DNA from 3 places in the Pseudomonas sp. S2_A05 genome. Region 2 is predicted to be linked to each of the others. Evidence: riboswitches for the same ligand, from Rfam matches in the RefSeq annotation. Region 2 holds a riboswitch; each other region holds the start of a gene.
What was found. Region 2 has a riboswitch for cobalamin ahead of AB4O12_RS06690 (CbtB domain-containing protein). Riboswitches for the same ligand answer to the same signal wherever they lie in the genome.

Region 1: it holds a riboswitch for cobalamin, as region 2 does, so the genes downstream of both, cobO (cob(I)yrinic acid a,c-diamide adenosyltransferase) here and AB4O12_RS06690 (CbtB domain-containing protein) in region 2, are expected to answer to the same signal.
Region 3: it holds a riboswitch for cobalamin, as region 2 does, so the genes downstream of both, AB4O12_RS10025 (ABC transporter substrate-binding protein) here and AB4O12_RS06690 (CbtB domain-containing protein) in region 2, are expected to answer to the same signal.

What each region holds. Positions count from the first base shown of each region.
Region 1 covers NZ_CP162775.1:541,783-546,579, forward strand. The annotation lists gene AB4O12_RS02560 (PQQ-dependent sugar dehydrogenase) at 93-1,406, opposite strand; gene AB4O12_RS02565 (hypothetical protein) at 1,473-2,057, opposite strand; cobalamin riboswitch at 2,219-2,448, shown strand; gene cobO (cob(I)yrinic acid a,c-diamide adenosyltransferase) at 2,532-3,143, shown strand; gene AB4O12_RS02575 (cobyrinate a,c-diamide synthase) at 3,140-4,540, shown strand; gene bluB (5,6-dimethylbenzimidazole synthase) at 4,537-4,797, shown strand, end outside.
Region 2 covers NZ_CP162775.1:1,460,646-1,465,442, forward strand. The annotation lists partial or broken gene AB4O12_RS06665 (fatty acid cis/trans isomerase) at 1-642, shown strand, start outside; gene nfuA (Fe-S biogenesis protein NfuA) at 747-1,331, shown strand; gene cobM (precorrin-4 C(11)-methyltransferase) at 1,475-2,221, opposite strand; gene AB4O12_RS06680 (cobalamin biosynthesis protein) at 2,300-2,713, opposite strand; gene AB4O12_RS06685 (CbtA family protein) at 2,710-3,411, opposite strand; gene AB4O12_RS06690 (CbtB domain-containing protein) at 3,423-3,620, opposite strand; cobalamin riboswitch at 3,744-3,962, opposite strand.
Region 3 covers NZ_CP162775.1:2,199,753-2,204,549, reverse strand. The annotation lists partial or broken gene AB4O12_RS10035 (ABC transporter ATP-binding protein) at 1-144, opposite strand, end outside; gene AB4O12_RS10030 (FecCD family ABC transporter permease) at 237-1,253, opposite strand; gene AB4O12_RS10025 (ABC transporter substrate-binding protein) at 1,250-2,263, opposite strand; cobalamin riboswitch at 2,402-2,595, opposite strand; gene AB4O12_RS10020 (ParD-like family protein) at 2,716-2,943, shown strand; gene map (type I methionyl aminopeptidase) at 2,940-3,731, shown strand; gene AB4O12_RS10010 (ABC transporter ATP-binding protein) at 3,934-4,797, opposite strand, start outside.

The DNA of each region.
Region 1 (4,797 bases), 920 kb from region 2:
TCGCGAAGGCGGAGTGTCAGTTGACAATGATTTGACTGATAAACCGCTTTCGCGAGCAGGCTCGCTCCCACATTTTTTGCTTCGCGCTTAACTTACTTGCTGGCAGAAACGCGCCACACCTTGTTGCCCACATCATCTGCCACCAGCAAGCCACCTTGCTGATCGATCACCACGCCCACCGGGCGGCCCAGCGCGTTCTCGTCCTTGTCGAGGAAGCCGGTCAGCACATCCACCGGCTGCCCGGTCGGCTTGCCGCCAGTAAACGGCACGAAAATCACCTTGTAGCCACTGTGCGGTTTGCGGTTCCACGAGCCGTGTTGGCCAATGAATGCGCCTTCCTTGAATTGCGCCGGCAAGCGGTTGCCCTCGGCGAAGGTCAGGCCCAGCGAAGCGGTGTGCGGACCGACCGCGTAATCCGGAGCGATGGCCTTGGCCACCAGATCAGGATTCTGCGGTTTGACCCGCACATCGACGTGCTGGCCGTAGTAGCTGAACGGCCAGCCATAGAAGCCGCCGTCCTTGACCGAGGTGATGTAGTCCGGCACCAGATCGCTGCCGATTTCGTCACGCTCGTTGACCGCTGTCCACAAGGCGCCGCTGGTAGGTTCCCGGGCGAGGCCGTTGGGGTTGCGAATGCCCGAGGCGAAGATGCGGTGGTTGCCGGTCGCACGATCGACTTCCCAGATCGCCGCGCGGCCTTCTTCCTGATCCAGACCGTTTTCGCCGACGTTACTGTTCGAGCCGACGGTGACGTAGAGCTTGTTGCCGTCCTTGCTGGCGATGACGTTTTTGGTCCAGTGGTGATTCAGCGTGCCGCCAGGCAAGTCGACGACTTTGATCGGTTGGGTCTTGATCTCGGTGGCGCCCGGCTCGTAGTTGAAGCGCAGCAGGCGGTCGGTGTCGGCTACGTACAAATCGTTGCCGACCAGCGTCATGCCAAACGGCGAATTGAGGTTCTGCAGGAACACCGTGCGGGTTTCTGCGACGCCGTCGTGGTCGGCATCACGCAGCAGGGTGATGCGGTTCGGGCTGGGCACGCCGGCGCCGGCCTTGCCCATGACTTTCTTCATCACCCAGCCACGAATGCCTTTGCTGTCATCGGGCTTGGGCGGCGCATTGGTCTCCGCCACCAGCACATCGCCGTTGGGCAGCACGTAGAGCCAGCGCGGGTGATCAAGGCCTTCGGCAAACGCGGCGACCTGGGTGCCGGCCGCTGCGGTCGGTTTCGCGCCGTCCGGCCAGCCCACCGCCGGGGCGATGTTGACTGTCGGGATCAGCGTCTTGTTCGGTTCGGGCAGTTTCGGTGACGGGCCGGTGCCGTCGGAGACTTGCAGGCTGGAGGTTTCACCGCAGGCGGCGAGCCCGCCAGCGACGGCGATGATAAGAGCGAGTTGGGCCTTGCGCATTGCTGATCTTCCCTATGAATGCATTCCTAAACATAGAGGAGGGCGCAGGCCCGATGGTTCAACTGCTCAACCGCGGGCTTCCTTTAACAGCACGGCGATGCCCGGATGATAGTTGCCCGCGTCGCTGTGCAATTTGCGATAGGCGTAGGGGAAATACCAGGCCACGGCGCAGGTGTGTTCCTTTTGCAGGTCGTCGACCATGTCCTGCAATTCTTCGGGGCTGGCGCTGTGCTGAGGTTTTTGCGGAGCGACGAAGAGGCAGCCGAGCTTGAGATCGCTGGCGTAGCTGATGCGCTTGGCATCAACGGTGATGTCGAGCAGTGCCTGGGTCAGGTTGAGGTTGTTGACCCGTGGCCAGCGTTGCGTGGCCTGAATGAACGCGCGGTCTTCGGCGCCGGCAATCAGCAGGTCGGCGCGAGCATTGCGTTCGCCTTCTTCGTTCTGTTTGCGCGTGGCCGTGTCGTTCAGCGTGACCATTTCAGCCATCCACGCCGCTGCCGCGAGCAGGCCGAGATTGGCTTTCTCGTCGTGCCAGTACGGTGTGTCGTTGTCGCCGCGTACAGTGTTGTAGCGATCGATACAGTCAAACCAGCGTTCCAGCACCGGGCGCAGAAATTCCAGGCGCGGGTTGCTGATGATCATGCCTTGCATCGTCGTCATCCTTATTGTTGTAGTGGGCTTTCGAAAAAAGCATGGCTCTTTGATATCACTTGTCGCAGTCTGGCACAAGATTGCCGCTGCACAATGGATCAGCGGCAGTTATTCGCGCGCAAAGCGCCTCTTCAATTGACGCTCCACCCCCAACCCTCTAACCTTCGCCGCTTGTTTCAGGTGCTCTGTGGCCCCGCGTCGACAGAGTGAAACAGGGAAGCCGGTGAGGGTGGTCTTCAAGCGAAGCCACGACGATCCCGGCGCTGCCCCCGCAACGGTAAATGAGTGAAAACTGCGCCTTGAGCCACTGCCTCGAAAGAAGCGGGAAGGCGCGCAGTCCGGCGAAACGCCGCTCATGAGCCCGGAGACCGGCCTGATCCATCTCAGCGGCATCACGGTGGGCGATGCCAGGCTTTTTGCCGTCTATTCTTGTGCCTGCCCGCCGTTATCCAGCCTCAACGGAGAGCTCCCCCCATGACTGATTCCCCCGAGCGTGACGAACGCCATCTGGCGCGCATGCAGCGCAAGAAGGCCGTGATCGACGAACGCATCGCCAGCTCGCCCGACGAATGTGGCCTGGTGCTGGTGCTGACCGGCAATGGCAAAGGCAAGAGCAGCTCGGCGTTCGGCATGCTCGCCCGCGCGATGGGCCACGGCATGCAGTGCGGCGTGGTGCAGTTCATCAAGGGCCGCAACAGCACTGGCGAGGAATTGTTTTTCCGCCGCTTCCCCGAGCAGGTGCGTTTCCACGTCATGGGCGAAGGCTTCACCTGGGAAACCCAGGATCGTCAGCGCGACATCGCCGCTGCGACCGCCGCTTGGGAAGTCTCGCGTGAATTGTTGCGCGACCCTTCGATCGGTCTGGTGGTGCTCGATGAATTGAACATCGCCCTCAAGCACGGCTACCTCGATCTCGATCAGGTGCTCAGCGATTTGCAAGCGCGCCCGCCGATGCAGCACGTGGTGGTCACCGGTCGCGGCGCCAAGCCGGAAATGATCGAGATGGGCGACACGGTTACCGAGATGGGCATGCTCAAGCACGCCTTCCAGGCCGGGATCAAAGCGCAGAAAGGCGTCGAACTTTGAAGCCACCACGTCACTGCCCCGCGGTGTTGATCGCCGCGCCGGCCTCCGGTCAGGGCAAGACCACCGTCACCGCCGCACTCGCCCGTTTGCATCGCAATCAGGGGCGCAAGGTGCGCGTGTTCAAATGCGGCCCGGACTTTCTCGACCCGATGATCCTCGAGCGCGCCAGCGGTGCGCCGGTGTATCAACTGGACATGTGGATGGTCGGCGAGCAGGAAAGTCGCCGGCTGTTGTGGGAAGCCGCCGCCGAAGCCGACCTGATTCTGATTGAAGGGGTGATGGGCCTTTTCGACGGCACGCCATCCAGCGCTGATCTGGCGCGCCACTTCGGTGTGCCGGTGCTCGGCGTGATCGACGGCACCGCCATGGCGCAGACCTTTGGCGCCTTGGCGCTGGGCCTGGCGAAGTATCAGCCGGACTTGCCGTTCGCTGGCGTGCTGGCCAACCGCGTCGGCACCTTGCGCCATGCGCAATTACTCGAAGGCAGCCTCACCGAAGGTCTGCGCTGGTACGGTGCGCTGTCCCGCGAAACCGGTATCGAATTGCCGAGCCGCCACCTCGGCCTGGTTCAGGCCAGCGAATTGAATGATCTGGATCTGCGCCTCGACGCGGCCGCCGATGCGCTGGCCAGCAGTTGCGAGGTCGCGCTGCCACCCGCCGTAGAATTCGCCGCGCCTGAGATCATCGCCGCCGAGCCTCTATTAAAAGGTGTGCGCATCGCCGTTGCCCGCGATGAAGCCTTTGCCTTCACCTATGGCGCCAGTCTCGATCTGCTGCGGGCGATGGGCGCCGAATTGCGCTTCTTCTCGCCGATCCGCGACACGCAATTGCCCGAGGCGGACAGCCTGTATCTACCGGGCGGCTATCCAGAGTTGCATCACGTCGCGCTGGCGCAAAACGCCTCGATGCTGGCGGCGATCCGCGCGCACCATACGGCGGGCAAGCCCTTGCTCGCCGAATGTGGCGGCATGCTTTACCTGCTTGATTCGCTGACTGACGTGGAAGGCACCCGTGCTGAGCTGGTCGGTTTGCTCAAGGGCGAGGCGGTGATGCAGAAGCGTCTGGCGGCGCTGGCGTTGCAGGCGGTTGAATTGCCGGAAGGGGAGTTGCGTGGGCATACCTATCATCATTCCCTGACCACCACAGCGCTGACGCCGATTGCCCGTGGGCTGAGTCCCAATGGCGGGCGCGGCGCTGAGGCGGTTTATCGCGAGGGGCGGATGACGGCGTCGTACGTGCACTTTTATTTCCCATCGAATCCGACTGCGATTGCGGCATTGTTTGCGCCAGACAGTGAGGCCGGCTTCGCGAGCAAGCTCGCTCCCACAGTGAATGGTGAGCTTCCTGAAGAAATGCGATCTCCTGTGGGAGCTGGCTTGCCAGCGATGGGGCCATGACCGACAACACATTCTCCGAAGCCGAGCGCGCAGCGGTCTACAAGGCAATCGCCGAGCGCCGCGACATGCGCCACTTCACCGGCGGCAGCGTCGAGCCGCAACTGCTGCGTCGTCTGCTCGAAGCCGCTCATCAAGCGCCGAGCGTCGGTCTGATGCAGCCCTGGCGCTTCATCCGCATCAGCGATCGTGCTCTGCGCGGGCAGATCCGCGATCTGGTGGAAGAAGAGCGCATCCGCACTGCCGAAGCCCTTGGCGAG
Region 2 (4,797 bases):
GATTACGAGGCCATCGATGACGACAAACCGACCGCGCTGAAACTCGACGAAAAAGACCCGAAACATGATTTCGCCATGCAGTTGCTGGCGCGCTACGGTGATCTGAACGCGCGGCCAGACCCGATCAATCGCTGCGACGGCGCTTATTGCTCGCGACCGAATATCGATCCGGCGTTGCAGGATGCCGAGCAGGCCCTGAGCCGTCTGGCCTCGCGCCCGGCCGCAGGGTTGAAAGTCATCGACCAGTTGCCCGAAGCGACCTTGCTGCGCGTTGAAACCGCCAGTGGCAAGCGCGAGGTCTACAGCGTGCTGCGCAACCGCGCCCACAGCAACGTGGCGTTTTTGCTCGGTGAGTCGCTGCGCTATCAGCCGGGGCTCGACACGTTGACTGTCTATCCGGGCGTACTCACCAGTTACCCGAATTTCATGTTCAACGTCCCGGCCGAGCAGGTGCCGGCGTTTGTCGATGCGATGGAGAATGCCAGGGATGCCAATCGGTTCGAAAAGATCGTCGAGCGCTGGGGCATTCGGCGCAGTCATCCGCAGTTCTGGCTGTATTTCCACGATCTGAGCCAGTACATCCATGAAACCGACCCGGTGGAAGAGGGCGTGCTGGATATGAACCGGTACGAGAATCTTTGAGTATTCGCAGGCGTGTGCCCGGGATTCTTTCCCGACAAAAATACTAGGACTTTGTCAGCCGCGCCGATTGGCGTAAACTGCGCCCACGCCTGCGAGGAGTTTTTATGACCGCTATTACCATTACCGACGCCGCCCATGATTACCTGGCTGATCTGCTCTCCAAGCAGAACACCCCGGGCATCGGCATCCGCGTTTTCATTACCCAGCCTGGTACCCAGTACGCCGAAACCTGCATTGCCTACTGCAAGCCGGGCGAAGAGAAGCCTGAAGACACCGCGCTGGGGCTGAAAAGCTTCACCGCCTACATCGATTCCTTCAGCGAAGCGTTTCTTGATGACGCGGTCGTTGATTACGCCACCGACCGCATGGGCGGCCAGCTGACCATCAAGGCGCCAAACGCCAAGGTGCCGATGGTCAACGCCGACAGCCCGGTCAACGAGCGCATCAACTATTACCTGCAAACCGAGATCAACCCGGGGCTGGCCAGTCACGGCGGTCAGGTCAGCCTGATCGATGTTGTCGAGGACGGCATTGCCGTGTTGCAGTTCGGCGGCGGTTGCCAGGGCTGCGGCCAGGCTGACGTAACCTTGAAAGAAGGCATTGAGCGCACCTTGCTCGAGCGCATTCCGGAGCTCAAGGGCGTTCGCGACGTGACCGACCACACGCAGAAAGAAAACGCCTACTACTAAGGTGTTCGCTGCGATCATGAAAAACGGCGCCCCGTGAGCGCCGTTTTTTTATGGGCAACTTTTGCCGCCCCATTCGCGAGCGGGCTCGCTGCCACATTGAAATGCAATGACCTGTGGGAGCGGGCCTGCTCGCGAAGGCGTCTTCAAGGCCGATAAAGATGCGCATGCCCGGCGCGATACAGCGAAGACTCGCTGAACACCTCGCTGCCCAGCACCCGCCCGACCAGAATCAGCGCCGTACGCCGAAAGCTTTTGGCCTCGACCTTTGCGGCAATGTCCGCCAATGTACCTACCACCCAGTCCTGATCCGGCCATGTCGCGCGGTGAATAATGGCAATCGGGCAGTCCGCGCCGTAATGCGGCAGCAGTTCAACCAGTATCTTTTCCAGATGATTGACCCCCAGATGAATGGCCATGGTCGCGCCGTGCTGCGCCAGGCTCGCCAGTTCTTCGCCGGCGGGCATCGCGGTCTTGTCGGCGTAACGGGTCAGGATCACGCTTTGCGAAATGTCCGGCAGGGTCAACTCGGCGCCCAGCAGCGCTGCGCATGCCGCCGTCGCGGTTACGCCCGGAATGATCTCGAAAGGAATGTTCAGCTCACGCAAGTAGCGGATCTGCTCACCAATCGCGCCGTACAGACTTGGGTCTCCGGAATGCACACGGGCCACATCCTGGCCTTGGGCATGGGCAGTCCTGATCAGATCGATGATCTGTTCCAGATGCAGTTCAGCGCTATTGGCCACGATTTCGGCCTGATGACCTTCCAGCACCGCTGCGGGTACCAGCGAGCCGGCATAAATGATCACCGGGCAGCTGCGAATCAGCCGTTGGCCTTTGACGGTGATGAGTTCCGGGTCGCCGGGGCCGGCGCCGATGAAGTAGACGGTCATCGTTGAATCCTTGTGAAGAGGCGCAGGCACACTGCAGATGAAGCGTGCTCATGATCGATGGCGGGGATTATCGGGATTTTATGCAGCGCCGGCCAATGCCAGCGTGGCCTGCGCATATTTCTGCCGGTGGATCAGCAGTTTCGCCGGCGCCTGAATCAGTTGCTCGGCGAGCGCCAGCGCGGCGCTTTCCGCCACGCCGTAGCAGCCGGTGCGCTCAAAGGCGATCTGCGATTGATGGCTGAGGCGCTGCTGATAGGGCGCCAGTTCGGCACTGTTGAAATACTGCAGCGGCAGGTTCAATTGTGTGGCCAGTTCCAGCAACCCCGGTTCGTCGCGCTTGAGGTCGATACTCGCCAAAGCCTTGACCGCTCGCAGCTCGATGCGGTGCGCCTGCAACGCTTGATCGAGTAACGCACGCAACGTACTGGCCGGGCAGCCCCGCTGGCAGCCGAGGCCGACCACGAGGGTCGGCGCTGCGCGGTCATCGGTCATGCCTGATATGGGCCTGCGCTTTTGCGGCGGAACAACCATGCACTGATCAGGCCCAAGGCCAGCCAGAACGCGACGTTGGTCAGCTGCGAAGCGATTTTGAACTGGGTTTCCAGTGCCTCTGGAGCGAGCATCGAATGCACCTGCGGTTGCGGCGCGCCGATCACATGCGGCACGGCGAGAATCGCCACACCGAGAAGCTTCATCAGCCAGTGACGACTGAAGGCAATCAGTGCCAGACCGACGGCGGTCGAAGCGGCAGTGCCGATCCACCAGATCTGCCGCGAGGCCAGATCGGCGGCGGCTGTGCCCGGCAACTCAGGTGGCAGGCCCAGGGTCGGCGCGAGAACGAACGTGGCATAACCGGCCAGACCCCAGAGCAGCCCTTGCGAGGTCTTGGTCGGCGCGCGCAGGGTATAAAGACCGGCGAGCATCAGGGCGAAACCCACCGCTACCACCAGATTACCGCCAGTGGTCGAGACCACACGCTGCCAGCCGTCTTCCGGCTCCCAGGCTTCGCCATCATGGCTGTGGGCGGCGGTGCCGGCGGCGTGTTCGTGGACTTGCGCGACCGGTTCGGATTTCTCGAAAGTTTCGGCCTGCTGAATCAACGGTGATACCCAGAAACTCTGCAGCAGGGTCAGCAGCAGGGCGGCCAGCAAGCCGGTGAAGCCTGCGGTTTGCGCGATACGCTTGATCATTTCGGCAGGCCTCAGTGGCACGGGAACGCGGCGCTGTGGCGGGTATCGTGGGCGGCGTTGTGCACCGCTTCGATGTGCGAGAAACCGGCGAACCAGACCAGGCTGGCACCGAGGATCGAGGCGAAGAGGGCGGCGGCGACGCGTTGGCCGAGTGTGGTGCTGCTGGAGATGTGGTCAGTGTGGCTGACGGTGTTACTGATGATCGACATAGCGCTTCCCTCTGAAATGTCAGCGGGTAAACAGAGCGCATGAAAATCCCTGCGGGCCGGGCACGCAGGGATTTCGAACAGCGCCCGCCCACCGCGGGTTTGTTTGTGTTCAGCGGCGCTTGCGCGCGCTGGGTGTTGCGGGCCGGTCTCCGGGCTCGCGAGGGGTTGGCTGGTCGCCGACCTGCAAGCATCACCTTCCCATGCCGGGGCACAGTGGATCTGACGCTTCGCTCGCTTACCGTTGCGGGGGCAGCACCGGACTGACATGGCTTTGAGTAAAGCACATGATTCACCGGTTTCCCGTTTCACCCTGTGAAGGGCACCCGTAACAAGGTGTGCAGGAGAACATGGGTTTGGGTTTTTAGTCAATTTCCGGGGGCGGATCCGTTGCTGCGGGGGGGGGGCTTTTTTTCGGGTGTTTTTGTGTGTATATCCGTTGCTGCGGGTGTTGCTGATTACGGTTTCGCCCTTACGGCGAGGCACTTTTTCCAAACGCCGAAAAAGTACCCAAAAAGGCTTGCTCCTACGTTCGGCCCTCGCAGGCTCGGGTTCCTTCGCTCCGGGACTGATCCGGGCGCAGCGGCTCCGGTTTGCTTCGCTGCACCTACACTCGCTGTGTACGACTGCGTCGTACGGTCGCTGCGCTCCCACGCCCGGATCAATCCCTCCACTCAGCCTTCCGACGTCGCCGGTGGATCAAGATCAAGAGCACTCGAGCTTGCGCTCATTGTTGAGTGGGGCGGCTTCGCCGCGGGCAGCTGCGCTGCTTTGCGTTTGCTTTGTAGGCGAGCCTGCTCGCGAAGGCGGCCTGACAGCCGACCTGTTCTTGAGGTGGTACGCGATCCAACTGTAGGAGCTGCCGAAGGCTGCGATCTTTTGCTTTTGCCTTTGCCTTTGCTTTTGCTCTGGCTTTTGATCTTTTGCCCCTTCGGCAGGCTTCGTTACGGGATCGATCCGGGGGTGGGAGCGCAGCGACCGTACGACGCAGTCGTACACAGCGGAAGGAGGTGCAGCGAAGCAAACCGTAGCCGCTGCGCCCGGATCGGTCCCGTAACGAAGGTACCCCGAGCCCCAGCGAGCGGGCCGTACGCCGGGGCAAAGCCTTTGGTTCCTTTTTGGCGTTTGAAAAAGGGACTCGCTGTAAGAGCGAAACCATAAGAAGCCGTTACCGCAGCAA
Region 3 (4,797 bases), 740 kb from region 2:
GAGCGTCTGCGCGATAGTGCGCCGCGACATCTTGCCCAGCGTCCGACCGTCGAGCTGCACCTGACCTGCGCTCGGTTCGCGCAGGCCAGCGAGCAGTTTCAGCAGAGTGGATTTCCCCGACCCGTTCGGCCCGACAATGCCCAGGGTCTCGCCGCGCTGAACATCGAGGCTGACACCGTTGAGCAATTCGGCACCGCGCACTTTGAAGCCCACATCAGCACAACTCAAAACCGTGTTCATCGCGCCGATCTCCGGCCCACCAGAATCAGCGCGAACACCGGTGCGCCGACCAGTGCGGTGATCACGCCGACCGGGATCACCTGACCCTTGATCAGGGTGCGTGACAGCACATCGGCGGCGATCAGAAACACTGCGCCGCCCAACGCACTGGCAGGCAGCAGACGGGCATGACCGGTGCCGAGCAACAACCGCGCGGCATGGGGAATCACCAGACCGACAAAGCCGATCGAGCCGACAATCGACACCATCACCGCCGTCACCAGCGCGGCGCAGCCAATCAACAGAATCTGCACACGTCGCACTGGAATGCCGAGAGACGCCGCCGAGTCCGCACCAAAGGTGAACGCATCCAGCGCCCGGCGATGCCACAGACAAACAACCAACCCCAACACAGCCACCGGCACCGCCAGCCACACCGACGGCCAGCGCACGCCGCCGAGATTGCCCAACAGCCAGAACATGATTCCGCGCGCCTGTTCCGAGCTGGCCGAGCGGGTGATCAGGAAAGCGGTGAGGGCGTTGAACAGCTGCGAGCCGGCAATCCCGGCAAGAATGATCTGCCCGGTGCCGCTGGCCGAGCCGCTGACCCGTGCCAACAGGATCACCATCACGAAAGCGGTCACCGCGCCGGCAAAAGCACCGACCGACAATGAAATCGCCCCGGCACCGACGCCGAGCAGGGCGACCATCACCGCGCCGGTCGAGGCGCCAGCAGAAATTCCCAGCAGATACGGATCGGCCAACGGATTGCGCAGCAGCGACTGCAGGATTACGCCACAGGTCGCCAGACCGGCGCCGCAGGCCGCCGCGACCAGCGCGCGGGTCAGGCGATAGTTCCAGACAATGCCTTCGTCGATCGGGTCGAGCACATAACCGGCGCCCCACAGCTTGTTGGCCAGCACCTGCAACACCACGCTCGGCTCGATCGAAGTCTCGCCAATGGCCACGCCGCCGATCAGCGCGACCGACAGCGTCAACAGCACCAGCAGCAAACGGATCAGGCGTCTGCTCATGGCGACAGGTCGTAGCCGTTGATGGCGCTGGCCAGTTGTTCGAGGCCGTCGAAGGTGCGCAGGCTGGCCTGCATGGCCATGGCGTCAAGGATGATGATGCGGTTGTGCTTGACCGCATCCATGTTGCGCGTCACCGGATCACTGCGCAGGAAGGCGAGTTTCTTTTGATAATCGTCCGCCGGGAAACGCCGACGATCCATGCGCGCGATCACCAGAAACGTCGGGTTGGCCTTGGCGATGGTTTCCCAGCCGACGGTTGGCCATTCTTCATCGGACTCGACGACGTTGCGCACGCCGAGGGTGCTGAGCATGAAATCGGGAACGCCTTTGTGCCCGGCCACGAACGGCTCGATGTCCATCTCGGCGCTGGAGAACCACACCAGAGCGCTGACGTCTTTGCGCTGCTGGTTTTTCGCGGTGGCGATCGATTGCGCGAGGCTGGCTTTGAGCTGCTCATTGAGCTGTTCGCCACGCGCCTGCACGTCGAAAATCGCCGCCAGTTGGCTCACGCTTTTGTAGATGCTGTCGATGCGAAACGGCGCCAGCCGCGTGCCGTCCGAACCGACGAGGTTGTCCTTGGCTTCGCAATCGGAGGGCAGCAGATAGGTCGGAATCTTCAGTTCATGAAACTGCTCGCGGGTGCCTACCGCGCCTTGCGGGCCGACCATCCATTCCAGCTCGACGGCAACCAGCTCCGGGCGTTTGGCGATCACCGCTTCGAAACTCGGCTCGTTGTCGGCAAGGCGCTCGATCCTGTCGTTCTGCGCTTTGTATGTGCCCAGCACGTCGTTGAACCACAGCGAAGTGCCAACGACTTTGTCGCCCAGACCCAAGGCATAGAGCATTTCCGTGCCGGCCTGGCCGATGGTCACCGTGCGCGCAGGCGCGTGCTGAAAGGTCAGGCTGCTGCCACAGTTTTCGACGGTCAGCGGATACGCAGTCGGCGCCGCTTGCGCCAGGGGGCAAAGACTCAGAGTGGTGAGCAGGGTGGCAACGCGGGGCAGCAGCATGGGGCAGTCTCCAAGGGAACCGTACGGGAGCGGGCGGGTACGGTTGGAAACACACCTCGGGCGCGGTCGTGGAAACTGCGCAAGGCCGGCACGGGGAAATGCGCACGGCACGATGTCCTTCCCGGACACCCCGCCGGTTGGTCAGTCACTGTGCCGGCAGGTCTCCTGACTGATGCGTCATTGCCATGCTCCGGCCTTCCCGGGATTCACCCAGTGGCAGTCAAGGAGCAGGCTCGGCACCTACAGTTGCGGGGGCAGTTCCGATTGATGCTGTGCAAGCATTTCGGATTCCCTATTAATTCCGTGTGGAAACCGGCGGCGGCATGGTAGTCGATTTGCACGGTGGAGGGGGAGGCGAATCTGCCACAGCGTCGATTTTGCCGTTGGCATTGCAATCTGTCATATGTCCTGGCTAATATACGATCCATATACACATCGTATAGGATTCATATATGGGCATCGTAAAGATTTCAGAGGACATGCACGAGAATCTGCGCATCTCCAGCAACGCCCTCAGCCGCTCGATCAACGCGCAGGCCGAGCACTGGATGCGCATCGGCATGCTCGCCGAGCTGCATCCCAATCTCGACCACAGCGCCATTTGCCGCCTGCTGATCCGCGCCGAACAGAATGGTGGGCTGGATCTGCAACAACTGACTCAGGAAGCCGTCAGCGCATGAGAAACCAGATCAAGATCAACACCCCGGCCGACATCGAAAAATCCCGCGCTGCCGGCAAACTCGCCGCTGAAGTGCTGGCAATGCTGGTGCCGCATGTGAAGGCTGGCGTGACCACCGATGAGCTGGATCGACTGTGCAACGATTACATCGTCAATGTGCAGAAGGCGGTGCCAGCCAATGTCGGTTATCACGGCTTCCCGAAAACCGTCTGCGCGTCGGTCAACGATGTGGTGTGCCACGGGATTCCATCGGGTACGCCATTGAAAGACGGCGACATCGTCAACCTCGACATCGCGGTGATCAAGGACGGCTGGTTCGGCGATACCAGTCGCATGTATGTGGTGGGCGAGGCGACTCGTGAAGCGCAGCACCTGATCAAGACCACCTACGAAGCCATGTGCGCAGGCATCCGTGCAGTGAAGCCGGGCGCAACGCTGGGCGATATCGGTCATGCGATCCAGCGCCTGGCGGAGGCGGAGGGCTTCAGCGTGGTGCGCGAGTACTGCGGCCATGGCATCGGCAAGGTCTATCACGACGAACCGCAAATCCTGCATTACGGCTTTCCCAATCAAGGGCTGAAGCTTAAGGCCGGGATGATTTTCACCGTGGAACCGATGCTCAATGCCGGCAAACGCCATGTGAAGAACATGCCGGATGGCTGGACCGTATTGACCAAGGATGGCTCCTTGTCGGCGCAGTGGGAGCATATGGTCGCGGTGACGGAGACCGGGTTTGAAGTGCTGACGGCTTGGCCGGATGAGATTGAAGGGTACCGGGCCATTGGCTAATACCGTGTCGCCTGCTTGCCCTCACCCTAGCCCTCTCCCAATGGGAGAGGGGACTGACCGAGGTGTTGTGCGAGATACGCCGACGTGCGATACCGAGTCGAACTTACATTTTGAACAGCATTAAGATCGGCTCCCTTTCCCCCTCGCCCCCCGTGGGGGAGAGGGCTGGGGTGAGGGGGTAGATCCAACTGACTCAGCGCAATCAGTGAGCACCGGCAGCCTTGTTCAAGTCGCTCTCGGTCCACTCGGTATAAACACAAGCATCCGCCGTCGCCCAGCGCACCCGTACCGGATCGCCGGCCTTGAGCGGCATGCCCGCTGCCGATAGCGCTTTCACCGTCATCGACGTCCCGCCCGCAGTCACCACGCTGCAGGTCTGGCTTTCACCGAGAAACAGCACCTCCACAACGTTCGCCGACACCTCATTCCAGCCCGCTGCCAGCGGCTCATCCAGCGCCTGCTGCGTGCTCAGCGCCAAGGCCTTTTCCGGACGCACCATCAGCAGCACATCCTGATCAGTGTGCAACCCGGACGTCAGCCGAATCGACAACGACTGGCCCTCGAAACTCGCCGCTGCATTGCCTTGCGCCTTGAGCTTGAGGAAGTTCGAATTACCCAGGAACGACGCGACAAATGCATTCGGCGGATTCTGATAAAGGTCATAACCACTGCCCAGCCCGACAATCTTGCCGTGGCTGAAAATCGCGATGCGTTGCGACAGACGCATGGCTTCTTCCTGGTCGTGGGTCACGTACACGATGGTGATACCCAGGCGTCGGTGCAGTTGGCGCAGTTCATCCTGCAAGTCCTCGCGCAGCTTCTTGTCCAGCGCGCCCAACGGTTCATCCATCAGCAGAATGCGCGGCTCGTAAACCAGCGCCCGGGCGATGGCAACCCGTTGTTGCTGGCCACCGGACAGTTGCGAAGGGCGGCGATGGGCGAACTGTTCGAGTTGCACCAGCTTCAACATCGCATCGACGCGCTTTTCGCGCTCGGCCGCAGCCAGTTTGCGAATGGTCAGAGGGAAGGCGATGTTGTCGCGTACCGACAGATGCGGGAACAGCGA